Regions from separate parts of the Microbulbifer sp. JSM ZJ756 genome, predicted to be linked through region 3. Evidence: predicted binding sites of a transcription regulator. Region 3 holds the regulator's gene; each other region holds the start of a gene.
What was found. The regulator FNR, encoded in region 3, switches genes on or off when oxygen is low (the NO sensors DNR and NnrR bind a similar motif). The targets are predictions, from matches to a motif close to TTGATNNNNATCAA.
Positions count from the first base shown of each region.

Region 1: the regulator FNR is predicted to act here: its motif matches at 2,438-2,451, upstream of ACH6CX_RS12070 (DUF3149 domain-containing protein).
Region 2: the regulator FNR is predicted to act here: its motif matches at 5,606-5,619, upstream of ACH6CX_RS03860 (OmpW family protein).

Region 1 covers NZ_JBISER010000007.1:8,671-16,259, forward strand. Annotated here, with positions in the region: gene tatB (Sec-independent protein translocase protein TatB) at 1-242, shown strand, start outside; gene tatC (twin-arginine translocase subunit TatC) at 239-979, shown strand; gene ACH6CX_RS12060 (triacylglycerol lipase) at 972-1,772, shown strand; gene ACH6CX_RS12065 (MliC family protein) at 1,786-2,148, opposite strand; gene ACH6CX_RS12070 (DUF3149 domain-containing protein) at 2,247-2,375, opposite strand; gene ACH6CX_RS12075 (hypothetical protein) at 2,491-2,721, opposite strand; gene ACH6CX_RS12080 (aminopeptidase) at 2,777-3,985, shown strand; gene dtd (D-aminoacyl-tRNA deacylase) at 3,868-4,305, opposite strand; gene ACH6CX_RS12090 (SDR family oxidoreductase) at 4,484-5,515, shown strand; gene ACH6CX_RS12095 (DNA-3-methyladenine glycosylase I) at 5,702-6,295, shown strand; gene ACH6CX_RS12100 (mechanosensitive ion channel family protein) at 6,380-7,222, shown strand; gene ACH6CX_RS12105 (MgtC/SapB family protein) at 7,215-7,589, shown strand, end outside.
Region 2 covers NZ_JBISER010000001.1:842,404-849,992, forward strand. Annotated here, with positions in the region: gene ACH6CX_RS03840 (glutaminyl-peptide cyclotransferase) at 1-542, shown strand, start outside; gene ACH6CX_RS03845 (hypothetical protein) at 530-952, opposite strand; gene recQ (DNA helicase RecQ) at 1,138-2,970, shown strand; gene ACH6CX_RS03855 (CoA-acylating methylmalonate-semialdehyde dehydrogenase) at 3,197-4,693, shown strand; gene ACH6CX_RS03860 (OmpW family protein) at 4,774-5,592, opposite strand; gene ACH6CX_RS03865 (BolA family transcriptional regulator) at 5,952-6,257, opposite strand; gene djlA (co-chaperone DjlA) at 6,281-7,054, opposite strand; gene ACH6CX_RS03875 (hypothetical protein) at 7,290-7,589, shown strand, end outside.
Region 3 covers NZ_JBISER010000004.1:228,364-235,952, forward strand. Annotated here, with positions in the region: gene glyA (serine hydroxymethyltransferase) at 1-242, opposite strand, end outside; gene ACH6CX_RS09125 (outer membrane beta-barrel protein) at 473-964, opposite strand; gene ACH6CX_RS09130 (hemerythrin domain-containing protein) at 1,369-1,935, shown strand; gene fnr (fumarate/nitrate reduction transcriptional regulator Fnr) at 1,975-2,730, opposite strand; gene hemN (oxygen-independent coproporphyrinogen III oxidase) at 2,829-4,214, opposite strand; gene ACH6CX_RS09145 (OmpW family protein) at 4,288-4,971, opposite strand; gene ACH6CX_RS09150 (hemerythrin domain-containing protein) at 5,333-5,905, shown strand; gene ACH6CX_RS09155 (STAS/SEC14 domain-containing protein) at 5,948-6,367, shown strand; gene mmsB (3-hydroxyisobutyrate dehydrogenase) at 6,393-7,304, opposite strand; gene ACH6CX_RS09165 (enoyl-CoA hydratase/isomerase family protein) at 7,366-7,589, opposite strand, start outside.

The sequences.
Region 1 (7,589 bases), on a different contig from region 3:
AGCCGGCAGCGCACGATCCGGCCCATCCCAGCGCGGACGCGGAAGACTACCTGCCCGAGCAGGACGAGGACGCCGAGGACCTGCAGGACCCGGAGTACCCCGAGCACTGGCACGATTATGGCGATCCGGACCTGGTCGAGGACCACCCGGACAACCTGGCCAGGCTGGAGCAGGAAGCGGCGGAGGAAGCCGCTGCAGAAGCGGAAGCCGCCAAGGGCAAGGGTAAAGATAACCATTCATGAGCGAGCAACAGAACCAGCCTTTTATCGACCACCTGATCGAGCTGCGCGACCGCCTGCTGAAAGTCTTCATGGTGGTGGTGGTGTTATTCGCCTGTATGGTGCCCTTCGCCGCGGAGATCTACGATTACGTGGCCGAGCCGCTGCAGGCGCGCCTCACCGAGGGCGGTGCTGGCATGATTGCCACCGAGGTCACGTCCACCTTCCTGACACCTTTCAAGACCACGTTTGTGCTGGCGTTTTTTATCTCGGTGCCGTTTGTGCTGTACCAGGCCTGGGCCTTCATCGCGCCGGGCCTGTACAAAAACGAGAAGCGCCTGGCCGTGCCGCTGCTGGTGAGCAGTATCGTGCTGTTCTACGCCGGCATGGCTTTCGCCTATTACGTGGTGTTCCCGATCCTGTTCGATTTCTTTGTCAGCTCCGCGCACGCCGACATCAAGGTAATGCCGGATATACGCGCATACCTGGACCTGGTGCTGAAACTGTTTTTCGCCTTCGGCTTCGCATTCGAGATTCCCATCGCCACCCTGCTGCTGATCTGGAGCGGCGCGGTGGACGCCAAAACCCTGGCCAGTAAGCGGCCCTATGTGATTGTCGGCTGCTTCCTGGTCGGGATGCTGTTGACCCCGCCGGATGTCATCTCCCAGTCACTGCTGGCGGTGCCCATGTGGCTGCTGTTCGAGGTAGGCATCTTCTTCGGCCGCTGGATCAAGGCCCGTGACCGGGAAGAGCATGCCTGAGGCGGGCCACGCCAACACCCGTGTTCCCGCCGGGGCAGCCCGCGCTGCCCCCCGCTCCCCACTTATTGTTCTCCTGCTTGCGCTGGCCCTCGTGCTGTCCTGGCGCCCGGCACTGGCGGGGCAGGAATGCGTGATCCTGCTGCACGGCCTGACCAAGGACGCCAGCAGTATGGTGCCGCTGGCGCAGCGCCTCGGTGAGGCCGGTTTTCACGTGGTCAATATCGGCTACCCGTCGCGACAGAAGCCGATCCAGGAACTGGCCGCCACCGCCGTGGATGAGGGGCTGGCGCAGTGCCGGCAGGCGGGGGCGGCGCCGGTGAACTTCGTCACCCACTCCATGGGCGGACTGCTGGTCCGCTATTACTTCCAGGACCGGCCCGTCTCCGGTATCGACCGTGTGGTGATGCTGGCGCCACCCAACCAGGGCAGCCGCGTGGGTGACTGGCTGGACCATATTCCCTGGATCAAGGATGTGAACGGTCCCGCGGGCCGGCAGATGGGCACCGGCGACAACAGCCTGCCGCTGCAGATGGGCCCGGTACGCTTCGAGTTGGGGGTGATCACCGGCGATCGCAGCCTCAACCCGTTCGCCTCGGCGATCCTCGAGGGCCCGGATGATGGCCGTATCCGTGTGGAGAGTGCGAAGGTGGAGGGGATGTGCGCGTTTTACGTGGTGCCGCTGACCCACGGCGCGATCATGCGTGATGCCGAGGTGATAGAACAGTCACTGAGATTCCTGTGGCGGGGTTATTTTGTCGGTGAGTCGGCGCGTGAGTACGCCTGTGGCCACTGACGGTGCGCGGCGTTCAGTCGGGGGTGGTGCAGCCACCCAGCAGGACATTGCCGTCCTTGTCGTTGGAGGAGTAGAGCACCAGCATGCCCTCCTGTCCCTTGGTGTGCCAGCGGTAGTCCGGATAGCCCTTGTCGGCCACGAACAGCACTCCGGAGGCCGCGGGCTCCTGGTGCATGGTAATCAGCTTGTTGTCGTAAGTGAGGGTTGCTGTGGCCGGGCCCTGTGAAGGGGTCAGGTAGCGCACCGCGAGCTCCGCGCCCTGGTCACAGAGGTACGTGAGCGAGTCGACCTCGCCCCTCATGATATGGGATCCGCGGTCACAGGCGCCCACAAGCAGGGTGAGACAGGCTGACATGGCGGCGATTGCGCGGTTCATAAGAGACACTTCCGAATTCAACAACGCTGACTTTGAGCCTGTGAATCCGGAAAAATTCCACCGGCGACGCAATTACCGCCCCCGCGGTGTCTCCCGGCTCACTTGCCCTCGTTCATATTGCGCAGTGCCATGCGGGTGATAAAGGCGCCCATAAGCAGGATAAAGCCGATAATGCCCAGGCTCAGCAGGCCGGAAAAGCTGGTGAACAGGTCGATCAGTGCGTCCATTTCTGGTTCCTCGCTATCACATCTGACTGGTGGCCAGTTTATGCGGCGGCGGAGGAGTTCTATTGACCTGGATCAAGGGCGGGGCCGGTTTGGCGGGGCCTGCAGCCGGAAGTGATCAGAAAACAGTGGCTATGCTGGAGAAGACCAGCGCCGCCAGTGCCAGCAGGAACAGCTCGCGCTCCTGGCGCCAGCGGGGGACCAGGCACAGCAACGCCAGCGGCGGCAGTAATACCGCGATAAAGCCCATTGCCGGGTGCGCGCGGAAGCTCACTGCCAGCAGGCGCAGCCAGGCCAGGGCGGCGAATACGATGCCGAAAACTGTCAGTACCGCGGCGACGGGCTCCATGCCTCTGTCCTCGGTCAGGAACGACGGAAACCAGAACTAAATCGGGTATTAGTGAGTGTACATCAGGCTGCCGCGCCAACGGCCCCGTATTCCGGGGCTACCGTTTCGCCGCCGGGTTGTGCCGGCGTTGCTGGCGTTGTTTGTGTTTTCCCTGCCGCTGGCCGGTTGCGAGACCGCGTCCTATTACACCCAGGCGGCCGTGGGGCAGCTGGGCATCCTCGCCGCACGCGAGCCCCTCGAGCGGGTGATCGACGCCGGTGATACCGATGCCACACTGCAGCAGCGGCTGCGGCTGGTGCAGTCGATCCGCTGGTACGCCAGCGGCGAGCTGGGGCTGCCGGTGGGGGGCGCCTACGGGGACTACGTCAAGCTCGACAGTGACTACCCGCTGTGGAACGTACTGGCGGCGCCGGAGTTCTCCCTGGATCCCAAGCGCTGGTGTTACCCCATTGCCGGCTGCGCCAGCTACCGCGGTTATTTCGACAAGGAAGATGCCGTCGCCAAGGGGAAGCAGCTGAGCAATGAGGGGTATGACGTGTACCTGGGCCCGGTGCCCGCCTACAGCACGCTGGGCTGGTTCGACGACCCGGTGCTGTCGAGCTTCGTCAAATGGCCCGAGGATCGCCTGGCGGGGCTGCTGTTCCACGAGCTGGCTCACCGGCGGGTCTATATCGCCAACGATACGAAGTTCAACGAGAGCTTTGCCACTGCCGTCTCCCGCCTGGCACTGCCGGACTGGCGCCGGCGCCAGGGCCTGACCGGCCCGGCCCCGGACCGCACCGCCCAGGCGCAGGCAGTACGCCAGCTGATGACCACCGCCCGCAAACAGCTGGAAGATCTGTACGAGTCGGGCCTGGCCAAGGGCACCATGCGCACCCGCAAGGAGGCCGTGCTGGCGCAGCTGCGTGCCTGCTACCGGGAAATGTCAGCGGACTGGCCCAATCCCGCGCTTTACCAGGCCTATATCGACAAGACCAACAACGCCACCCTGGCGCTGGCGGCGGAATACCAGTCGCGGGTGCCGGCGTTCGAGGAGCTGTACCGGCGCTCCGGCAGCTGGGAGGCATTCTACGAGGCCACCGAGCGACTGGGCGAGCGGGACAAGGAGGAGCGGGAGCGGGAGCTGGATGCGCTGGACGCCGCCGCTCAGGTCTCCAGCAGGAACGTCACCGGGCCATCGTTCAACAGCGAGACCTGCATGTCGGCGGCGAACACACCGCTGGACACCGGCGCCAACTGGTCGCGGGCCCGCCCGACGAAGTAGTCGTACAGCTCCTCTGCCTGCTGTGGACTGGCACCGCGGCTGAAGCTGGGCCGCAGCCCCTTTGCCGTCTCGGCCACCAGGGTGAACTGGCTTACCACCAGCAGCCCTCCGCCGGCCTGCTGTACGTTCAGGTTCATGCGGCCCTCGTCATCGCCGAATACGCGGTAATGCAACACCTTGTGCAACAGCTTGTCGGCACTGGCCCGGTCATCCCGTCCCTCCACGCCCAGCAACAGCAGCAGGCCGCGATCGATAGCCCCCACCACCTCGCCGCCGACTTCGACTCTCGCATGGCTTACCCGTTGGATCAGGCCCTTCATTGCTCGCTTCTCCTGGTGCTGTGGATCGGGTTGGGGAAATACCATAGATTAAACGACTGCCTGCGCGGGCAAAACCGCAAGCAGGGTATGTGCAAACTTGAAATAGGAGTGTGGTGGCACTGGCCACCCGAATGCTACTGAACGGCAGCGGCGAGTTGCCGGCAATCCTGGAGTGCAAGTGAATAATAAAGAGCAAGGCCTGCATGCCTTTGTCACCGGGGGTACCGGCTTCCTCGGTGCCAACCTGGTCGAACAGTTACTGGCCGATGGCTGGCAGGTGACGGCGATGCATCGGGAAGGCTCTGACACCCGGTTGGTCGAGCGGGCCGGGGTCACACTGGTGCCGGCCGCCCTGGGGGACATCGACTCCCTGCGCGCGGCGGTACCGGCGGGGATCGACGCGCTATTCCATGTGGCCGCCAATACCAATATGTGGCGGGGTGGCAACGCACAGCAATGGCGGGACAATGTGGTGGGGTCGGCCAACATCGCCCGGGTGGCGCGGGAGAAGGGAGTGGGCCGTATGGTGGTGACCAGCTCCATTTCCGCCTATGGCTACCACCGCGAGAAAATCACCGAGGCGAGCCCGCAGCTGGCGGATGACCCGCGCCATCACTACCCGTATACCAAGAAGCGGGCCGAGCAGGTGGTGCGTGAGGAAATCGGTCGTGGACTGGATGCGCTCTTCCTGAACCCCTGCGGTATCGTCGGTAAGTACGACACCAGCAGCTGGGCACAGACTTTCTTCATGATCGCGCAGGACCGGTTGCCGGGGGTGCCGCCGGGTGCGGGTTCCTTCTGCTACGCGGGCGAGGTGGCGCGAGCGCATATCAGCGCCTGGCACCGCGGCCGCTGTGGTGAGAACTATATCCTCGCCGGCACCGATGCGACCTTCCTGGAATTCTTTGGCCAGATTGCGCGGCTGGTGGGCAAGCCGGAACCGCGGCGCACCACACCGGCCCTGGCAATCCGCGCGCTGGCCCGCTGCAACGACTGGGTTTCGCGCATCACCAGGCGCGAGCCGGCGGTGACACCGGAAAAGGCGGCAATGCTGACCCGTCGTGTGGTCGCCAGCAGTGACAGGGCGCGGCGCGAACTGGGCTACACCACTGATGTCGAACTGGGGCAGATGCTGGCCGAGAGTCGCGACTGGCTCGTTGAGCAGGGGCTGCTGCAACTCCAACAAGGGGTAATTTATGAATCGCAATAATATTGTCTTTATCCTGGTGATGACGCTGTTGGTATTGCAGCTGATCCAGCACTACTTCTTCACCGGTGCGCAGTAAATCCATAGATCACGCGTAATTGCAGCGGCGGGCCATGGCCGCGAACCCGCGTTGGCCTGGATTCACAAAACCCGGTCCCGGCAAACGCGCTTTTTTGAGACAGTAGAACCATGCAAGACCAACGCTGTGACTGGTGCCTTTCCACACCCCTGTACCAGAGGTACCACGATGAGGAATGGGGGCGCCCGGTCGTCGATGACCAGCTGCTGTTCGAGTTCCTGATCCTCGAGGGCGCGCAGGCGGGGTTATCCTGGATCACCGTGCTGAACAAGCGGGAGAATTACCGTGCGGCGTTTGACGGTTTCGATGCGGGGAAGATTGCCCGCTATACCGACAGGAAAATCGAGCAACTGCTGCAGGACCCGGGCATTATCCGCAACCGGCGCAAGGTGGAGGCAGCGGTGAAGAATGCCCGGGCTTACCTGGAGCTGCACGAGTGCGGTACCACCCTGTCGGAATTCCTCTGGCAGTTCACCGATGGGCGTGTGATCGTCAATGATTTTCGCACCCTGGCCGAGGTGCCAGCCACCACGCCGGAGTCCGATGCCATGAGCAGGGCCCTGAAAAAGGCCGGCTTCAGTTTTGTTGGTTCCACCATCATGTACGCCCATATGCAGGCCACGGGTATGGTTAATGATCACCTGCTGGGCTGCCCCGCGCGCCAGCCCTGCCTCGACGAGGCGCGGCGTAAGGGCCTGCTGTAGGCCAGGGGGCATAACGCGGGCGTGCAGTGACTGCACCGATTAACGTATGCTCCTTTTCTTGAATACTTATCCAGGGAGAGACTGATGGACTTCAACGCACTGCTGGAAGAGTACTGGCCGCAGCTGATGGCGCTGGCACTGAATCTCGGCGCGGCGATCCTGATCCTGGTCGCCACCGCGATCGCCGCCCGGCTCGCGCGCCGGGGCGTAAAGCGCCTGAGCGGTAAGCTGGATGCGCTGCTGATCCCCGTGCTCGCCAATATGGCCGCATGGACCGTGTACATTATCGGCCTGCTGATGGTGCTGGGGCGCTTCGGGGTGAATACCACCAGCGTCGTGGCCCTGCTGGGTGCGGCGGGTATCGCCGTCGGCCTGGCGCTCAAGGACACCCTGCAGAATATTGCTGCGGGCTTTATCCTGCTGGGCCTGCGTCCCTTCCGCGTCGGCGACTTTATCCAGTTCGGCGACACCCTGGGCACGGTCAAGGAAGTGGGCCTGTTTACCACCCAGCTGGATACCGTGGACGGCCTGAGTATTTCTGCCCCAAACAGCAATGTCTGGGGCCAGACCCTGACCAACTTCAGCCGCAACGCCACCCGCCGTATCGAGATCATTGCCAGCATCGCCTATGGCGACAGCATCGATAAGGGCATCGAGGTGCTGCGCCGGCTGGTGGCCGAGGAAGAGCGCCTGCTACCGGAACCCGAGCCCGCGTTTGCCGTGCGCGCGCTGGCCGACAGCTCGGTGAATCTGCATATGCGCGCCTGGACACGTACTGAAGAGTACTGGGATGTCTACTGGTCACTGATGGCCAAGCTGAAGCCGGCCCTGGAGGCGGAAGGCCTGTCGATTCCCTTCCCGCAGCGCGAGCTGCATATTGTTAACCAGGTGGCCCGGCAACCGCTGGAGAAAATCGAGCATGAGTGACTGGCTCACCATCGCCCCGCTCGACTGGGGCGGTGTCCTGACCGCCATGCTGTGCGCGGGAGCCATCGGCCTGGAGCGACAGTTGCGCGGTAAACCGGTCGGTATCCGTACCTCGATCCTGATTGTGCTGGGCACCTATGCCTTCACCGCTCTGGCGGTATCACTGGGAGGCGGGCCCGACCGGGCGCGAGTACTGGGGCAGGTCATTACCGGTATCGGTTTCCTCGGCGCCGGCGTGATGCTGGCGCGCGACGGTGTGGTGGTGGGAGTCACCTCCGCGGCCACCATCTGGGTCCAGGCGGCCATAGGCACCCTGATTGGTTTCGGCGCGCCGGGCACTGCGGTGGTCCTGGCCGGGCTGGTGCTG
Region 2 (7,589 bases), on a different contig from region 3:
CCTGGCGCGCGGGGGAATTACAGGTTTACCGCAGCGACGACCTGTCGCGGCTGGGCACCCGCCATTACGCCGGTGAAGGCTGGGGCCTGACCACCGATGGCGAGCTGTTGATCATGAGCAACGGCAGTGACGAGCTGACATTCCGCGACCCGGACACGTTCGCCATCAAGCGCCGCCTCCAGGTACACGGCGGGGATGGCGACTGGTCGCACCTGAATGAACTGGAGTATGCCCACGGACTCGTGTGGGCCAATATCTGGCAGGACAGCCGGATTATCGCCATCGATCCGGAAACCGGCGAGGTGCGGGGACAGGTGGACCTGGCGGCCCTGCAACCCGACGTGCGTCAGCCGGGCACCGTCGCCAACGGGATTGCCTGGGATCGCCAGCGCAATGCGCTGTGGGTGACCGGCAAGTACTGGCCGCGACTCTACCTGATACGGCCGCAGGGCCTGGGGTTTGCCACTGGTGCCAGCACAGGCTCCGCTGGGGAAGACCGGAAAGCGACCGGGGGACCCAACACCGGCAGTCAGCCCCGGTAGTAATCGATCACGGTCAGCACACCGCCGCCGCGAATCAGCTCCAGGGCCTCCCCGGCGATTACCAGCCGGAATCCCCGGGGCTTGCGCTCCAGGGTAACACCCGTCGCCTCCGGGACACCGCTGAAGAGCATGGCGTGACCGCCATCACTGCCCAGCCACTGGACTCCCTCCACCTTTTCCATGCCCGGCATGTCCAGGGTCAGGACCTCGAGTTCACCCGGCAGGGGCCGAAGCTCGATCCGGGCAATACCCGAAGCGGTGGCAAGGGAAAAAGCCAGCTGGTTTTCCGGTGCCGGCTGCCAGCCCAGGTGAGTATCAGCAAGGCCCGACTGGACCAGGTTGCGGGGGGAGGTGGCAACGCATCCTGCGAGTACCCCCACCAGCAGGGAAATCGTGATTACAGCGCGCATAGGCTTATCCTTGTCTATGTCTGCGGCGGTCAATTATAGACCGTCCAAAGGCCTCGGGAGACTCAATTCACGACATTATTGTGAACTATTTCACCCGCTCACTGAACACTCATGCCGACACAACTGTCATTCATTAGTTTCAAGCGCCGGCGACGGCAGTGCCGCCGCGCGTTATACTGCCGCCCATGAGTACCCAGGCACCCCCATCCCCCCGATACGTCCTCGAACATACCTTTGGTTTTGCCGATTTCCGCGGCCCCCAGGAGGCAGTCATTTCCACCCTGATGGAGGGCGGGGACGCGCTGGTGCTGATGCCCACCGGCGGTGGCAAGTCGCTTTGCTACCAGATCCCGGCACTGGCGCGCCCGGGTTGCGGAGTGGTGATTTCGCCCCTGATCGCCCTGATGCAGGACCAGGTGGAAACCCTGCAGGCGGCCGGGGTTCGTGCCGCATTCCTGAACTCCTCCCTGCCCTTTGACCAGGCCCAGGATATCGAGACCCAGCTGCTGCACGGCGAACTGGACATGCTCTACCTGGCTCCGGAACGACTGTTGCAGCCACGCACGCTGGGGCTGCTTGAGCGGGTCCAGCTATCCCTGTTTGCCATTGACGAGGCCCACTGCGTCTCCCAGTGGGGACATGATTTCCGTGCCGACTACCTGCAACTCGACTGCCTGCACCGGCAGTTCCCGAACGTGCCGCGTATCGCGCTTACCGCCACAGCGGACCAGCGCACTCGCGGGGAAATTGCCCGTCGCCTGGACCTGGAGTCCGCCCGGCACTTCGTCAGCAGCTTTGACCGCCCCAATATCCAGTACCGGATTGCGCAGAAAAACAACCCGCGGCGGCAACTGCTGCAGTTCCTGCGCGACGAGCAGCAGGGCAATGCCGGTATCGTCTATTGCCTGTCGCGCAGCAAGGTGGAAAACACCGCGGACTGGCTGTGCCAGCAGGGCTTCACCGCCGTGCCCTACCACGCCGGGCTGCCCGCGGACACCCGCGCCACGCACCAGCGGCAGTTCCTGCGCGAGGAAGGTGTGATCGTGGTAGCCACCATCGCTTTCGGCATGGGCATCGATAAACCGGACGTGCGCTTCGTCGCCCACCTCGACCTGCCCAAGAGTGTCGAGGCCTACTACCAGGAAACCGGCCGCGCCGGACGCGACGGTGAACCGGCAACAGCGCTGCTGCTCTACGGGCTCGAGGATGTGGTAAAGCTCGGGCAGATGATGGCGGGCTCCGAGGGCAGCGAGGAGCACAAGCGCGGCGAGCGGGGGCGCCTCAATGCCATGCTGGGGCTGTGTGAGATCACCAGCTGTCGCCGGCAGGCCCTGCTGCGCTATTTTGCCGAGGAGCTGCCCCGGCCCTGCGGCAACTGCGACACCTGCCTCGAGCCGCCAGAGACCTGGGACGGTACACAGGCTGCCGCCAAGCTGCTCTCCTGTGTATACCGCACCGGCCAGCGCTTCGGTGCCGCCCATGTGATTGATGTGCTGCGCGGCAGCAACAGCGAAAAAATTCACCGCTTTGATCACCACCAGCTCTCCACCTGGGGCATTGGCACGGAACTCAGCACTGCCGAGTGGCGCGGTGTTGTCCGCCAGTTGGTTGTACGCGGCTACCTGGAGGTGGACGGCGAGGCTTTTGGCGCCCTCAAGCTGACCCAGGCCTGTCGCCCGCTCCTGCGAGGTGAGGAAGAAATCCAGCTACGCAAACTGCCAGCCGCCGCCCGCCAGGGGCCCGGCGAACGCCGTACAACTTCTGCAACGGAAATCGACACCGCCGACCAACCGCTCTGGGAGGCCCTGCGTGCCTGCCGCAAACGCCTCGCCGACGAGCGGGGCGTTCCTCCTTACGTGGTATTCCACGACGCCACTCTGCGCGAAATGGTCGCAGCGAAACCTCAGAGCGAGGTCGAGTTGCTGGCAATCTCCGGCGTCGGCGACAGCAAGCTGGCCCGCTTTGGCGCCGACTTCCTCGAGGTGCTGCAGGGGTTTGCCCCCCAGCCCGCGCAATAACCACAGGTTCCCGCCACCGGGCCATGGGCACCGCAAACCCGTGCCGTTGCCGATCCGCAGCGGCACTCCTAAACTCGCTGCAGCACAAGCATAAATTGCTTCGGCGACCGATATAACACGACTCTGGTCCCCCTTTATCGCCCGCATTACCCCGGGCTCCAGTCGCGCTAGCCGGCCGCCCCTGCAAGCAGTATTCGAACACGGATATTTTGGAGGGAGCAGCACCATGGATAACATCACCCAGCTGATCAATGGCAATCGCACCCGCGGCACCGGGCGAGAGCAGGAACTTGTCGACCCATCCACCGGCGAGATAACGGCAACCGTCACCCTGGCAGACCGGCAAACTGTCGAACAGGCCATCAGCGCAGCACAGGCCGCATTTCCGCAGTGGCGCGATACCCCGCCGATCAAGCGGGCCCGGATCCTGTTTCGCCTCAAGGACCTGCTGGAGCAAAATGCCGACGAGATCTGCGCCTTGATTACCCGTGAACACGGCAAGGTACTGAACGATGCCATGGGCGAGCTGCAGCGCGGCATCGAAGTTGTGGAGTACGCGTGCGGCGCCCCCGGGCTGCTGAAAGGCGAACACAGCAGGAATGTCGGGCCGGCCATCGATTCATGGAGTGAATTCCAGCCCCTGGGTGTGTGTGCGGGGATTACACCATTCAACTTTCCCGCGATGCTGCCCCTGTGGATGTGGCCCATGGCAATTGCCTGTGGCAATACCTTTGTACTGAAACCCTCGGAGCGCGATCCCAGCGCCGCACTCCTGATCGCTGAACTCGGCCACCAGGCCGGCGTCCCGGCCGGTGTCCTGAATGTCGTCAACGGCGACCGTGAAGCCGTGGACACACTCCTGGCTGACCCGCGAGTGGACGCGGTAAGCTTTGTCGGGTCAACGCCGGTGGCCGAGTATGTCTACACCAGCGGCACCGCTCACCACAAGCGTGTACAGGCACTCGGCGGTGCCAAGAACCACGCCGTCGTCATGCCCGACGCGGATCTCGACAATGCCGCCAGTGCGCTCATGGGGGCTGCTTACGGTTCCAGCGGCGAACGCTGCATGGCGATTTCCGTGGTGGTGGCGGTGGGCGATGCCACCGCCGATGCCCTGGTAAGCAAGCTGCGCGACCAGATTGCCGGCCTGCGGCTCGGCGATGGCAGGGATAACGACAATGATATGGGCCCACTGGTAACCCGAGCCCACCTGGAGCGGGTACTGGGCTATATCGATCGCGGCATCGGGGAGGGAGCGGAACTGGTAGTGGATGGCCGCGACCGCAAAGTGAACGGTCTGGAGGGAGGTAACTACCTGGGCGCCTGCCTGTTCGACCGGGTACGCGAGGACATGGTGATACACCGGGAGGAGATCTTTGGCCCGGTACTTTGCGTGATGCGGGTGGCAACGCTACAAGAGGCCATGGATATCATCGATGCACACGAATATGGCAATGGCACCTGCCTGTTCACCCGGGACGGCGAGGCGGCCAGGTATTTCTCCGATCATATTCGTATCGGCATGGTGGGCATCAATGTGCCGCTGCCTGTCCCTGCTGCCTATCACAGCTTCGGCGGCTGGAAGCGGTCACTTTTCGGGGACCTGGGTACCTACGGTCCCGACTCGGTGCGCTTTTACACCCGGCGCAAGACAGTCACCCAGCGCTGGCCCGCTTCGGGACTGCGTGAGGGCGCACAATTCAGTTTTCCCAGTAACGGGTGAGTCACCAGGCTGTACCTGCGGTTTTTGGCCGCACAACGAAAAAAGGCGCCGAAGCGCCTTTTTCCGGATTGGGAGGCTACTCAGAACTTGTAGCCGATACCCAGGTTGAATACCCAGGGATCCACATCCAGGTCCGTTCTCACGGTGTTGTAGAACAACCGCTCGTTGTCCTGGTTATCCAGGCCGCGGACTGCATAACGCAAGCTCGAAGTGGTTTCCACATCGTGGTATTGCACTGCGGCATTGGCCAGCCAGTTGCTCTCGCGACCGAACATGATGTCGATACCGATCTGGCCAGCCCAGCCCCAGGTATCATCCACACTGACCCGGCCCGGGCCCACCGCATCGCCTACTTGGAACAGCAGTTCATTGACCGGCTCGCGTACGGTAACACTGTCAAAATCCGTGTAGACAGCACCGAAGCCGATGTAGGGCTGAACCCAGGACTCCTGGCATACGGGGAACCAGTTAACCATCAGGGTGCTGGAGGTCCGCTCCAGGCTGCCCAGGTTACGACGGTTGCCCTGCAGGTCCTCACGCTCCAGCAGTCCCAGCCGGCGGATTTCCAGGTCATGATCGGACTCGCCGACGTAGCCGTATTCCACTGAGAAGTGGTCAATCGGCATGAACATGGCACTCCACTGCCAGGTGGTGTTGTCATCCAGGTCGTATTTCAGGCCTGAATACTCCGGGAAAATGTCCGGGTTCCTCAGGTTGCTGGAAGTGGAATCCGGATCGACATAACCGGCACCCAGGCGAACCACTGCGGTACCGGCATGATAAATCGGTGCCGGTCCGGCGGGCGGTGCATAGCCGGACGGGCCGGCCACGGCCTGCTGCGCTCCAACGATGGCAGATACAGCAATAGCCAGAGGTGTCAGAATGCGCGTCATTTTCATAGGTCTTACTCCATTGATATTCGGCAAATTGAACAGCAATTAACCCAATCACTTTTCAGTCTAGACAGGCAAAGACACCCCTGTAGAAAAAACATCCAACTTCTCACCGCAAAAGTGGAACTTTTGCGTAATTCTGTCAGCAGAAGATTTCTTTTGGCGCGATAAATACTTTTAAGAAAATTCGTGCGCCAGAATAGAAAAATAAAATTGCGGCAACTTAATGATTTTCGCGTCAAATCTGGCGGGGCAAGTCCCGGAATGACTTCAGCATCCACGTCATCCGGAAGCAAAAGCGCGCCATGAGGTGGCGCGCCAGGAGGGACAGTAAATAATGATGGAAAACGGCTGCGGGCAATCGATCAGTGCTTCCCGCCGCCCAGGCACTGGGGGCTATCCGGTGCCCGTCCCTGCCATTCTTCGGGGCTGAAGATATGCAGGGCCAGGGCGTGCACCGGCCCCGCCATCTCGTCGGCCAGTACACCGTATACTCGCTGGTGCCGCTGCACCTTGCGCAGGCCCGCAAAAGCCTCGCTCACCAGCACCACGCGAAAATGCATTTCGGAGCCTGCTGGCACATTGTGCAGGTGGCTCTCACACTCCACCTCTATATGCTCGGGATCAAAAGCGGACAACAATTTGGTCTCAATTTGCCTGGCCAGGCTCATGCGTTACCTCCTCAATGCTGTACTCAGGAAACCGCGCGGCTCTTGCGCGCTTCCATGATAGTGTCGTAAGCCACGGTGACGCTCTTCATCTGGTCCTCGGCGTAGCGCATGAACTCCTCCGGCAGCCCCTTGGAGGCAATCTTGTCCGGGTGGAATTCCGCCGCCTTGCGCCGGTAGGCCAGCTTAAGGTCGCGGTCACTGGCATCTGGCGAGCAGCCCAGCACCGCATAGTGCTGCTCCAGGGTACCGGTGGCTGCGGGGCCGCGGCGACCGAACTCGCCCTGCATGGCGGCAAAGATGGAAGCGTGCAGGCCCAGGTACTCCGGTATGCGCCGCAGGATATCCTCTTCTGCTGCATGCAGTTCCCCATCTGCATGGGCAACGGCAAAGAGCAGGCGATAAACCATTTCGCGCATGGCCTGGTTGCGGACCAGTTGCTGGTATTGCTCGGCATAGTCGTAAATGCTGTAGCCATCGGACTTGGCGTTCTGGAAAATCTGGATCGCCTGTTTGCGATCCTCGGCGCCCAGGCGCAGGTTATTGGCAATGAACTCCTCGATCAGGTTGATCTCAGCCCGGCTCACCTGCCCATCGGCCTTGGCCATCTTGGCCAGCATGGAGAATACGGTAACGATAAACACCGCCTGGGCCCCGTCGCGCCCGAGTGCCGCATTGTGGCCAACCCGCTTGAGCCCGGACCCGAACGAACTGCCGACCCAGGCGCCCAGTGCGGCGCCAATGGGACCGCCAAACATTAACCCGATACCGGCCCCGATGCCGGCCCCAAGCCAGGACATATATGCTCCTCTCGGCGCCCCTTGGCACCCAGTCATGTATAAACAGGCGCCCATCATATCACGCGCCCCCCATATCCCGCTGCAGCCGGACTCCCCGGTCATTGCCCGTTCGGCACGGGTATCCACCCCCGGGCTCAAACGGCGTTAGTTGCCACCTGAGTTCGCCCGCGAACCTGTCACGGTCGCCACCGCTTGGTTACTGTTTCCCAACCCTACAACAACCGGGATTCGCAACATGGACTTGCGACATGAATACGGGTGGCCTTCGCCCCTGCCCCCCTCCCAACGGGTCGGCCCCGCTGCCACCCTCGCCCTAGCAGCCCTGCTACTCGTTGCAGGCTGTGGAGAGCGCAAGACCGAAAGGCCGGACAACGCCCCCCCTGCCCGGGCAAGCCAGGACGGTGATCAATGGCAACAGGTCGCCAGCGTACTGACGCATCCACGCTGCCTCAATTGCCACCAGGTCGAAATGCCTTTGCAGGGCGACGGTCGCCCGCATATCCCGCGGGTAGAACGCGGGCCGGACAATATGGGC
Region 3 (7,589 bases):
CGCTCGATCGCCAGCACTTCCACCTTGTCCACATACTCACAGCCGCCGTAGTAACGCTTGCCCGGGTAACCCTCGGCGTACTTGTTGGTCATGGTGCTGCCCTGCGCCTCCATCACCATCGGGCTGGTGTAGTTCTCGGAGGCGATCAGCTCGATATGCTCTTCCTGGCGGCGGTCCTCTTCCTGGATGGCTTCCCAGACTTCCGGGTCGTAAGAGGAGAGTGTGACTGATGGATCAAACATGGTTTTCCCTCAATAAATCGGGCTGTGGACGCTGCACCGATGGGCACAGGAGCCATTAGCACAACTGTAGAAAGGCGCGCATTGTACACCAAGGAAAAGTGGTCTGCGCCCCAATTTATGCGGCTTCGGGGAGGATAAACGGTGTTTTTGACCGGGGGGTCCGGCAGCTGGCATGCAGCGAGGGCTGGCAGGGATGGGCGCGGCCGTGGCCGGCCGCGCCGCGAAGGGGATCAGAAGGTCAGGATCATGGTGCCGGACCAGAAGTTCACGTCCTCTTCGATCATGGTGTACTCGAACTCGACATTGGTGTTCGGGCTCAGGTTCAGGCCGATACCACCACCGACGGAGATACCGGTGTCATCGCTGCTGTAGCCACCAACGCTCACGTCTTCGTAGATCAGGCCCAGGCGGCCCTTGAAGTAGACGTCGCCGAAGGAGCGGTAAGTGGCGTAACCACCCAGGGTCTGGATATCCACATCGATGTCGCGACCATCAAAGGCATCCGCCTCGCCGCTGATCAGGGAATCGGTGAACTCACCCTCGAAGCCCCAGCCGGAGGAGAAGGTGTAACCGCCGCGCAGGCCGAAGTTGATCGGGTCGTCAACGGTGTTCGCGTCAACGGTCATCAGGCCGGCAGTAGCGCCCCAGTAGCCGCCCTCGGCGTTCGCTGCAGAAGAACAAACCAGTGCCAGGGCCGCCAGGCCCGTCGCCAATTTACGCATAGGAAAAATCCCCAAATTGTTGTCTTGGTTAAATTTGCGCGGATTCTATCCGCCTTTCTCCGTTCCGGCCAGCTCCCTGTTCACAGTAAAAAAGTGAACAGGTCCCAGGACGGCAATAGACCCGGCTGTCGCAGTAATCGTTCCGCAGCTGCGGAAAAAAGTCACAATTCGCCTGATACCGACTCTGTCGGCACCATAAGCCACATACAGCGACATACTCACTGCTACATTAACTTGGCTCTGAGACTGTACCCGCCCCACGGGCGCAATCGCTGGACATGGCGCCGAAGCCTTCCACCACAGCATTATGAATAACGGTAATTAACAGAACCTGAACAGATCCTGACAATGACAATGCGCGACCCAATGCGTTAACGCCCCACTATCAAGCGACGGAGATAGCGATGGACAGCATCTTTGCACAACTGTGCCAGGACCACCGGAATATCCAGCAGGTGCTCGATGCCCTCGAACAGCTGCTGGCGGAAATGACGCGAGAGGACCGCGATCCGTCAACCCTCGACCTGATTATCGACGCACTGGATTACATCGCCATTTACCCGGAAAAGTGGCATCACCCGGTGGAGGATGTCACCTGCGAGATCCTGCTCGCCAAGCCGGGAGTGGAGCCGGAACCGATACTGCGCGCCCGGGAAGAACATCGCCGCCTGGCCCGGGAAACCCGCAAGATGAAAGAGTTGTTTTATGCCGTCGCCAACGATTGCGCGGTGGAACGGGACCACCTCTACGGCGCGGCGCGCCAGTACCTGGCCGCCCAGCGCTCCCATATCCTGATGGAAAACCATTGTGTATTCCCGCTGATGGAGCGTTACCTGGAACCGGAAGACTGGGAGCTGGTCCGCGCGCAACTCGGCGACCGCGAGGACCCGGTATTCGGGCCGGCAATGCGCGACCAGTACGATGCGGTACAGCGGTACGTCAGTAACAGCCAGCCGGCAACAGTGGCCTGAGCGGGCAGGAGTCCCCGGCGATATGCGGGGCAGGATTATTCAGGTGATCGCCGACCGGCGACCGATTTCACTTTCATCGTAGCCGCAGTGAGTGCCGGCCAGTTCGCTGAGCGCGATCAGGTCGAGCACTTCCACTTCGCGCCCGCTCACCCGGATCAGCCCGTCTTTCTGCAGGGCCCTGAACAGGCGGCTGACGGTTTCCGGTGTCAGCCCCAGGTAATTGGCGATATCCATACGGGGCATCGACAGCACAAAGCGGCTGGCGGAATAACCCCGGCGCGCATAGCGGCTGGAAATATTGACCAGCAGTGCCGCCAGGCGGGCATTGGCGGAACGCTTACCCAGTAACAGCAGGATCTCGTTTTCCTGCCGCAGCTCCTCGGAAAAAATACTGTAAATCTGCTGCTGCAATGCCGGCACCTGCTGCGCGAGGGACTCCAGCTGGCCAAACGGCAGCACACAGACACTGCTGTCTTCCAGCGCCTCGGCGTAACTGGGATGGGCACGGCTGCTGTAGGCATCCAGCCCCAGCAATTCACCCGGCAGGGCAAAGTGGGTCACCTGGGTGTCACCATCAGAGGCGATTACCGCGGTCTTGAAACTGCCGGAGCGGATTGCATAGAGGTTGTGGAACGGATCGCCGCTGCGGTAGAGGTTCTCCCCTGCCTTGACCAGCCGCTTGTTGCGTGTCACCTGCTCGAGGCGGTCGATATCCGCCTCCGGCAGGCCGGCGGGCAGGCACAGGCGACGAACCGAGCAATCGCTGCATTGCACTGCGTGGCGGCTGTCTGTCATGGGATGCTCCGGGCTGGTTGCGATAGCGGCATTGTACTCCCTCGGAAACCTGTCGTCGCGGTCACTGGCCAGCTAGCCAGCTGGTCGCAAACACTTTTTCAGAGCACACGCGAGTAGCGCGACTCGCCAGCCGTCGCATGCAGGTAAGCATCGAAAGCCGCGGCAATATTGCGGGTGAACCAGCGGCCGCGCCCGGTGATTTCCAGCGACCGGTCATCCTCGCGCAGCAGGCCATCGGCAATCAATGGCTGCAACCGCTCCAGTTCCGCGGCAAAGGCCTCCCCGAACGGCGCGCCGGCGCGCCGGGCAACATCCTCCTTGTCCACGCGCATACGGCACATCAGCTCCATGATCACATACTGGCGCAACCGGTCATCTGTCGACATGGCCCAGCCGCGGAAGCCGGCAAAGCCACGCTCGCGGATCGACTCGACATATTCCTTCAGCCGATGCTGGTTCTGCCAGTAGCCGCCGGCGCTGTAACTGATCGCCGAGGCCCCCAGACCGATCAGGGCATCTGCCGGCATTAACGTATAGCCCTGGAAGTTACGCTGCAGCGTGCCCTCTCTGGCCGCGCGGGCCAGCTCATCGCCGGGCAGGGCAAAGTGGTCCATGCCCAGGAATTCGTAACCCGCCGCGCCCAGCTGTTCCACCGCGGCCAGTTGCATGGCGATCTTCTCCGCCGGCGCCGGCATGGCATCGCTGTCGATCAGGCGCTGGGCCTTGAACCGCTGCGGCAGGTGGGCGTAGTGATAGAGCGCGATCCGGTCCGGCGCCAGCTGTGCCACGCGGCCGATGGTCTGCTCCAGGGTGGCCACCGTCTGGTGCGGTAACCCATAGACCAGGTCATAGGAGATCGAGCGGAAGCCCCGCTCCCGTGCTGCACGGGTAATCTGCTCCACTGCCTCCGCATCACAGATACGGTTAATGGCCCGCTGAACAACCGGGTTGAAGTCCTGGATACCCAGGCTCAGGCGGTTGAAGCCCAGCTCCCGCAGGGTATCCAGGGTCTCCAGCCGGAAGGTACGGGGATCCGCCTCCACACTGTACTCGCTGGCGTCGTCGCGGCGGAGGTCAAAGATCTCCCCCAGGCCCTCCACCAGCCGACACAGGTCCGAGTCGGTCAGGAATGTGGGCGTGCCACCGCCCAGGTGCAACTGCACCACCGGCACCCGCGCCACCCGCTCCCGGTACCAGCGCGCTTCCTCCAGCACCCGGTCCAGGTAACTGGAGGCCAGGCCGTACTGGTTGGTAATCACCTTGTTGCAGGCACAGAAGTAACATAGCGAGTGACAGAACGGGATATGCACATAGAGCGACAGGCTGTCGATATCCCGCAGTGACGCCCACGGCTCCATGCCCTCCCCCAGCGGCACGAAGCGGTCGGCCGTGGGATAGGAAGTGTAGCGCGGGCAGGGGCCGCTATAGCGGGACAGTAGTTCCGCCGAAAGGGCCGAATCGGGTTGTTGGTACGACGCGATCATAATGCTTCACCCAGTAAAGGCGCCGGCCGCAGCCGGCTCACGTTCAGTCCGAGTAGCCAGGGGCCTGCAGGCCTCAGAATCGGTAACCCAGCCCGGCGACGGTGACCAGTGGGTCGAACTCCACATCTGCCTCGATGTTGCCGAGGCCGGGCACCCGGACGCTGGCCTCGGTATCGATATCCATCCACCAGACACTCAGGTTCAACAGCCAGCGGCGATCCTGGCCGAAGGCAAAATCCACGCCGGCTTCCGCGGCGACACCCACGGAATTCTTCAGCGACAAGTCGGCACTGCCGGTTGCGCCCAGGTCTGCGAACAGGCGATCGGCCGCCCCGTCCACCTGCTCGTCGAAGAACGCCGTGTAGTTCACCCCGAGCCCCAGGTAGGGCTGCACCACCTCTCCCGCCACCCGGGGATACCACTGCAGCAGCAGTGTGGGCGGCAGGTGGCGGGTCTCGCCGAGGGCGAAGGTCTCTCCCAGCCCCTCGACAGCAAGGTCGTGACTGAACGGTGAGGACGCCACCAGTTCCAGGCCCCATGTATCGGTGAGCATATAAGTGGCAGTCAGGCCCAGTGCCGTGCCGTCCTCGACGTCTGCAGCAGTGCCGGCGAGCTCCGTGCCGGACAGGGACAGCGCACTCGAGCTGACATCCGGGCTGACCGTGGCCGCACCACTGCGGACGATGACCTCACCGGGCTGGTAGGCCACGGCTTGCAGGGAAACGAGAAGGCCGGCAACAGCGGCAAATACTTTCATTCGGGTTCTCCATACCTTTGTCTTAAAGCCCACCCGCACGAGAACATCCTGTTATTGGTTTTGTTACTGCCAGCATGCGAGCGGGACGAGCGCAGGTTAACCAAATGGAAAGAGGGGCAATTGATGTAAATCAATCGGGCGGGTTTATGACTGGCGGGCAATCGACGGGGAGAGTCTTCTGGTGGCCACTAGCGCTTTCCGGGCCGCGTCCCCTGCCGCCGGGGCTCTCTTCCAGTTTCCCCGGTGCCCGTCGGCGCAGATCTACACCGCAAAGCGCCGGCCACTTGATTCAGGTCAAGGCCGCATTGCCGTGGGGCTTCAATACTGGGAACCAGAAACTGACCCGGGGATGGAGACCACCATGCACAATCTCTACCGCCAGCTTTGCCGCGATCACCGCAACATGCAGCAGCTGCTGGATGCCTTCGACCAGCTGCTGGCCGACTTTGCCCGGCAGGAGCGCGACCCGGGAACCCTGGGGCTGATCCTCGACGCACTGGACTACATCAGTGTGTACCCCGACCGCTGGCATCACCCGGTGGAGGACCTGGCCATGGAGCGCCTGCGCGCGAAACCCGGTGCCAGCCTGGCCCCGGTTGAAACAACCCTGTCGGAGCACCGGGCCATTACCGCCGCCACCCGCCACATGAGCACCCTCTTCTACGCCATTGCCAACGATGCAGCCGTGGAACGCAACCAGCTGTTCCGGTCCGTGCGGGAATACCTGCAACTGCAGCGACAGCATATGGAAAGGGAAAACCGGGAGATCTTCCCGCAGTTCGAGCAACTGCTGACCCGGGAAGACTGGCAGGCCATAGAGCAACAACTGCAGTGCCAGCGGGATCCCCTGTTCAATGCGGAAATCCGCAACCTGTATGAGTCCCTGCAGCACTACCTTGCCAGCCTGCAGTTCGATGCCTGCGTCGGCGCCTGAATCACAAAATCACTGTACCGGGGAAAGTTTGGGGAGAGTTTAATGAAAGATTTCCAGCGCCATGGCCTGTCCGTGGGGATAGAACGGGTAGACTCGGAGTTTTTCCTGCATATCCGGGTTTCGGGCGAACTGACCCACTGGGACTACGAGATCATCACGCCGCTGCTGGAGCAGGCTCTGGACTCGGTGGCACACCCGAATGTAAAGGCACTGGTGGATATCCGGGAGCTGAGCGGGTGGGAATGGCGCGCGGCCTGGGATGACCTGAGACTGGGACTGCGCCACGGCAATGAATTCTCGCAGGTGGCCCTGCTCGGTAACGGCAACTGGCAGGAGCTGGCCACACGGGTCGCCAACTGGTTTACCGGCGCGGAACTGCGCTACTTCCGCAGCGAGGGCGCTGCCCTGGCGTGGCTGACAGGCACCCGGGGAGAGGCAACCGGGCACCGCGCCCTCGCCTGAGCGCCGGCCCGCGCAATAGCCGCCTTCAGTCGCCAGCCGGCCGGCGGAACATATTCTGGATGCTGGAGAAATCCAGCATCCGGTTCGACGGGTCACCACCGTGCAGCTGGTACAGGTTTTTCGCCAGCGCTCCCAGGGGCGTCGAGGAAGCGCTGCCGGCGGCTGTGTCCATCGCCAGCCCCAGGTCCTTCAGCATCAGCTGCACAGAGAACCCTCCCTCATAATCCCGCGATGCCGGGACTCCCTCCATCACGCCCGGATACGGGTTGTATTTTTCCAGTGACCAGTTGCCGCCGGAACTGGCACGCATGATGTCGGACAGCACCTTCGGGTCCAGGCCATTATCCACCCCCATCTGCAGGGCCTCGGCGGTGCCAATCATATGGATCGCCAGCAACATGTTATTGCAGATTTTCGCCACCTGGCCGGACCCCGCCGGCCCGGCGTGGAAGACATTTGCCCCCATGGCTTCCAGCAGGGGCCGCGCCGCGTCCACCGCAGAGGCATCGCCACCGCACATAAATGACAGGGTCCCCGCCTCCGCCGCGGCGGTGCCACCGGATACCGGCGCCTCGATGGCCGGCAGGCCGCGCTCGTGGGCGGCGGAGAGCAGCTGGCGTGCATCACTGGCGGCAATGGTGGAACAGTCGACCACCAGGGTGCCGTCATCCATTGCCTGCAGCAGGCCTCGGGCCCCCAGGTAGACGCCCTTGACCACGTCGCCGGTGGTGAGCATCGAGATCACCGCGTCGGCGCCGGCCACCGCCTCCTGCGCACTGCCCGCACGCTTGCAGCCCTCTGCCTCGGCCTGCTTCAGCGCCGCTTCTGACAGGTCAAAGGCAGTTACCGCAAAACCTGCCTTCACCAGGTTGGCCGCCATCGGGCCACCCATATGGCCCAGGCCGATAAAGGCCACTTTCTCGATTGCTTTGTGCATCTCTTACCATCCTTTTATTGTGTTTTTATCCATTGGTCGAGGGGCTGTCCGGTGCGGGGCCTCAAAGATCCCGCAGCGGGTGTACCGGCCAGGGATCGCGGAAGCAGCCCAGGACCTCGCCCAGCGGCACCTCCTCCAGGCCGGCCGGCTGCCACTGCGGGTTGCGGTCCTTGTCTACCAGCAGCGCACGCACGCCCTCGCGCAGGTGACCGCTGTTGCAGAGGTTGACCGCCAGCGCCAGCTCCATGCGGAACACATCCGCCAGCGACAGGTGCCGGGCACGCT